2 regions of the Buttiauxella gaviniae genome follow, and region 2 is predicted to be linked to the other one. Evidence: predicted binding sites of a transcription regulator. Region 2 holds the regulator's gene; the other holds the start of a gene.
The links. The regulator CRP, encoded in region 2, controls carbon source genes, mostly activating them, when cyclic AMP is high. The targets are predictions, from matches to a motif close to ATGTGANNNNNNTCACAT.
Positions count from the first base shown of each region.

Region 1 (2,405 bases), 1.4 Mb from region 2:
AACTGAAGGCGGGCAAGGCGTTTATCGGCGAGCATGTCGGGTTGAAGGAGACAGGAGAGGGACAATATGAAGTGTGGTGGTACAGCACAAGAGTGGGCGTGATCGACCTGAAAAACAGGTCGATCACGATGGGTAAAGGATGTTAAAAAGTGTTCACCATGTGTCCGAACACCTGTCTACCATGTCCCCGGACTGTACACCTTTCCAGGGGAGGGAGCAGTTAACCCTTCCACCTGCAAAGTCGGGATTTAGCACCTCCCCCTGGCAAGGGGGAGGCTGGGAGGGGGTCATTTGTTCCCGGCACAGACAGAGTTAACCCCTCCACTTTTGTTGGTCGGCTAAGGGACAGCGCCAGCCGACAAAAAATCAAATCTTCTTCAGCTCCGGCCACAGGCGCAGCGTGGTCTGCACAATGCTGAGTAAATCCGCATAGCTTGCGTTTTCCCGCGCGCTGACGGACATCCCCTGAATGATACAGCACAAATACTTAGCCAGTTTTCGAACGCAACTGGTGGCAGGGATCTCACCTTTTTCCTGGCGTTTTGTCAGGAAACGCACCAGCGTCTCTTCCTGCATCGACTGGCGGGTCTTAATCACTGCGGCAATGTCTTCCGACGACGCCCCCAATACTGATGAAGTACAGACAATGAAACACCCCTGCGGGGTATCTTTTTCGGTATAGAGCTTCGCAATTAGCGACAAATAATCTTCCAGCGCCTGTTCGAGCGTTCGCTCTTCGCAGGACAAACACGCTTCACGCATTTTTGTGAAACGTGCCATGTAGCGATCTAACACGGCCCGGAATAGCCCCTCTTTGTTGGTGAACTCGGCGTATAACGTCGGGGCTTTTGCACCCGTAGCTTCAACCAGATGTGCCAAAGAGGTGGCTTCATAGCCGTGCTGCCAGAACAACGCCATGGCCTTATCGAGTGCTGCTTCCCTGTCAAACACCTTAGGGCGGCCACGGCTTTTTTTAATGCAACTCGTATCAGAGGACATAGAGGGCCGTTTAACCTTTATCTGTTTAGTGAACGATCATTATAAAATTAATAGCACAGAGTAGCCAGAGACTGTGGGTTATAAATAAATTACTTCTATGTAGATGAAAAATATTGCTTTTATTAAATAATTAACGGTCATTATAAAAATAATTTGACGTGTGATGTAGATCACGTTTATGATTTAGTTATCGATCGTTAAGTAAATAACTTAATGACCCTACAAAACATCTGCCAAGGTAAAAATCATGAAAAACGTAAAAACACTTATCGCTGCTGCCGTTCTTAGCTCACTCTCTTTCGCAAGTTTTGCTGCCGTACAAGTGCAGTCCACTCCAGCAGGCCAACAAAAAGTCGGTACTGTGGCAGCAACTGCCGGGACTAACCTGGGTTCACTGGAAGCGCAACTGGCGCAGAAAGCTGAAGAGATGGGCGCAAGCTCATTTCGCATCACTTCAGTAACCGGCCCAAACACTCTGCACGGTACCGCTGTAATTTATAAATAAGCGTTAACCCTCATTGCGCTGATTTATAAAACTGCCATGCAAAAGGCCTCGTTGAAAAACGAGGCCTTTTGCATTTCTGAAAGGTTCGGAGAAATTAGATTTCGTTCGTCGCCACAACATGCGCATTCACCACAACCGGCATTCCGGAGCGGTGCTGCATCGCCTGTTCCATCACGGTAGCATCCGTTTCGGACGCGGCCTGGAACTGTTTCATCGGCTCAGTAAGCACAATCGGCAATACTTTCGGATCGTCATCAATATGCTTAGAAAGTGGCTGATGCACTTCAACTAAACGCGTCCCATCTGGCTCGATGGACGTTTTAATCGCGGTATTTATGATGCGCACTGGCGTGCCAACCGGCATCTCTTTGTAGAGTGCTTTAATATCGTCATCACGCAAACGGATACAGCCGGAACTTACGCGCATACCAATGCCGAAATCCGCATTGGTGCCGTGGAGCAGATAAACCCCGCCATGAGCGGCAAGGCGGATAGCGTGGTGGCCCATTGGATTATCCGGCCCGGCAGGCACGACGGCAGGCAGTTTGATGCCGTTAGCCAGATAACGCGCACGAATATTGGCGGTTGGTGTCCACGTTGGGTTGGCCCGTTTATCCGAAACGCTAGTCACCATCGTAGGCGTTACCGTGTCGCCCCCAAGCTGGCCAATACCAATCGGGTAGACGGTTACGCTGTTTTTGCCTTTCGGATAGTAATACACACGCAGTTCAGCAAGGTTCAGCACCAGGCCTTCGCGAGGCGCATCGGGCAATAGCATCTGGCGCGGAATCGTCAGCACGCTGCCCGCGCGGGGAACATACGGGTCAACGCCCGGATTTGCCTGTAATAAGGCAAGGAACCCGACATTGTATTTTTTAGCGATAGCTTCAAGCGAGCCGCC
Region 1 is NZ_JBFMVT010000002.1:173,652-176,056, reverse strand. Features, by position in the region: partial or broken gene AB1E22_RS01470 (IS481 family transposase) at 1-143, shown strand, start outside; gene AB1E22_RS01465 (TetR/AcrR family transcriptional regulator) at 367-999, opposite strand; gene bhsA (multiple stress resistance protein BhsA) at 1,247-1,504, shown strand; gene ldtC (L,D-transpeptidase LdtC) at 1,599-2,405, opposite strand, start outside.
Region 1: a site for CRP is predicted at 1,158-1,175, ahead of bhsA (multiple stress resistance protein BhsA). Genes of this name have one in related genera too.

Region 2 (2,405 bases):
GTGGTGCCGGGCGGCAAAATGGGGCTGGCAATGGAATTGATTATGACGCCGTTGGTTAAGCGTCTGGCAGAAGGTCGAAATATCAATAATCAGGGCGGCTAAGTACCGCCCCGCAATCACCGACTAGCCTTCAATGACTTCATAGCTGTGGGTGATGCTTACTGCTTTCTCCAGCATCAATGCAACAGAGCAGTATTTCTCAGCAGACAAATCCACCGCGCGGGAAACCGCGTTATCTTTCAAATCGATGCCCGTCACGATGAAATGCAGATTGATATGCGTAAACAGACGCGGTGCCTCTTCGCGGCGCTCGGAGGTCAGTTTAACTTCGCAATCCGTCACGTTATAACGACCTTTTTGCAAAATAGAAACCACGTCGATTGCGCTACAGCCCCCCGCGGCCATCAGCACCATTTCCATCGGACTCGGCGCTTTATCGCCAGAATTACCGTCCATCAAAATCTGGTGTCCTGAAGCGGACTCTCCAAGAAAGGTTAACCCTTCAACCCACTTCACACGTGCTTGCATGTTGCTTCCCCCGTTGAAAAAATTACCTTCCAGAGTACGCGGAAGGAGCAAAACTGGCAACGGAAGGCGACCTGCGTCAAGCTGAAACGAGACAATAGGAGACACTTGCCAAAAGCTATGCTAAAACAATCCAGATGCTACATCGATACATTGACGTTATGTATGTATGCAGAGGACATCACTAATTACAGGCAGCAAGAATGACTTGCATGCCATCTCCCCAAGGTGGGGAATATTCTAATACTTGCAACGCCAGACAGGATGTTTAGCGTCTTGTCGTTGGTAGCCAGTTATAAAACAGAGGATAACCGCGCATGGTGCTTGGCAAACCGCAAACAGACCCGACTCTCGAATGGTTCTTGTCTCATTGCCATATTCATAAGTATCCATCGAAGAGCACACTGATTCACCAGGGTGAAAAAGCAGAGACGCTGTATTACATCGTCAAGGGCTCTGTGGCTGTTCTGATTAAAGATGAAGAGGGCAAGGAGATGATCCTCTCTTATCTGAATCAGGGCGATTTCATCGGCGAGTTAGGGCTGTTCGAAGAAGGTCAGGAGCGTAGTGCCTGGGTTCGTGCTAAGAGCGCTTGTGAAGTGGCTGAAATTTCATATAAAAAATTCCGCCAGCTGATTCAGGTCAACCCAGACATTCTGATGCGCCTGTCTTCGCAGATGGCACGCCGTCTGCAAGTGACATCTGAGAAAGTCGGTAATCTGGCGTTCCTGGATGTGACGGGCCGTATCGCGCAGACACTGCTGAACCTCGCAAAACAACCTGATGCAATGACCCACCCGGACGGTATGCAGATTAAAATTACCCGTCAGGAAATTGGTCAGATCGTCGGTTGCTCACGTGAGACCGTAGGCCGTATCCTAAAAATGCTGGAAGATCAAAACCTGATCTCCGCTCACGGTAAAACGATCGTCGTTTACGGCACTCGTTAATCTCCTGCTTGAAAAATGGCGTATCGCTTCGGTAATACGCCTTTTTTATTTTTAAAATTCACTTATACCCGAGTAATTGAAGCTGCAGCAAGGCAGCAAGTGAGTTCATCCCGATGAGCTTACTAAAGTAAGTGATTCGGGTGAATGAACGCAGCTAACGCCGCTGCAGCTTCAAGTAAGAAGGGTATATGTGGCGCAGACTGATCTACCATCCCGAAGTCAACTATGCACTGCGACAAACGCTGGTGTTATGTCTTCCCGTGGCGGTAGGTTTGCTCTTTGGCGATTTGCAATCTGGGCTGCTTTTCTCGTTAGTCCCCGCCTGCTGTAATATTGCCGGTCTGGATACACCCCATAAACGCTTCTTCAAACGCCTGATTATTGGCGGCAGCCTTTTTGCTTTCAGCAGTTTGATCATGCAGCTTTTACTGCTGTATACCGCCGTACCGCTGCCTCTGATTCTTATGGTGATGGCGCTCCTGTTGGGCGTCACGGCTGAAATCAGTGCGCTTCACGCACGTCTGCTTCCCGCCTCGCTGATTGCCGCTATCTTTACCCTCAGCATGGCCGGGAACATGCCAATCTGGAAGCCGATGCTGCTGTATGTCTCCGGCACAATTTGGTACGGCGTATTTAACTGGGTTTGGTTCTGGATGTGGCGCGAACAGCCACTGCGGGAATCGCTTAGCCTGCTCTATCGCCAGCTTGCGGATTATTGCGAAGCCAAATACGGCATGCTAACTCAGCACACCGATCCTGAAAAAACACTCCCGCCCTTACTGGCTCGCCAACAAAAAGCGGTCGACCTCATCACCGTGTGCTATCAACAACTGCACATGCTGGCGGCGAATCAGCAAAATGGTTACAAGCGTTTGTTACGCGCCTTTCAGGTGGCTTTGGATTTACAAGAACACATCTCCGTGAGTCTGC
Region 2 is NZ_JBFMVT010000002.1:1,536,541-1,538,945, forward strand. Features, by position in the region: gene AB1E22_RS07820 (phosphoribulokinase) at 1-102, shown strand, start outside; gene AB1E22_RS07825 (OsmC family protein) at 124-528, opposite strand; gene crp (cAMP-activated global transcriptional regulator CRP) at 843-1,475, shown strand; gene AB1E22_RS07835 (YccS/YhfK family putative transporter) at 1,664-2,405, shown strand, end outside.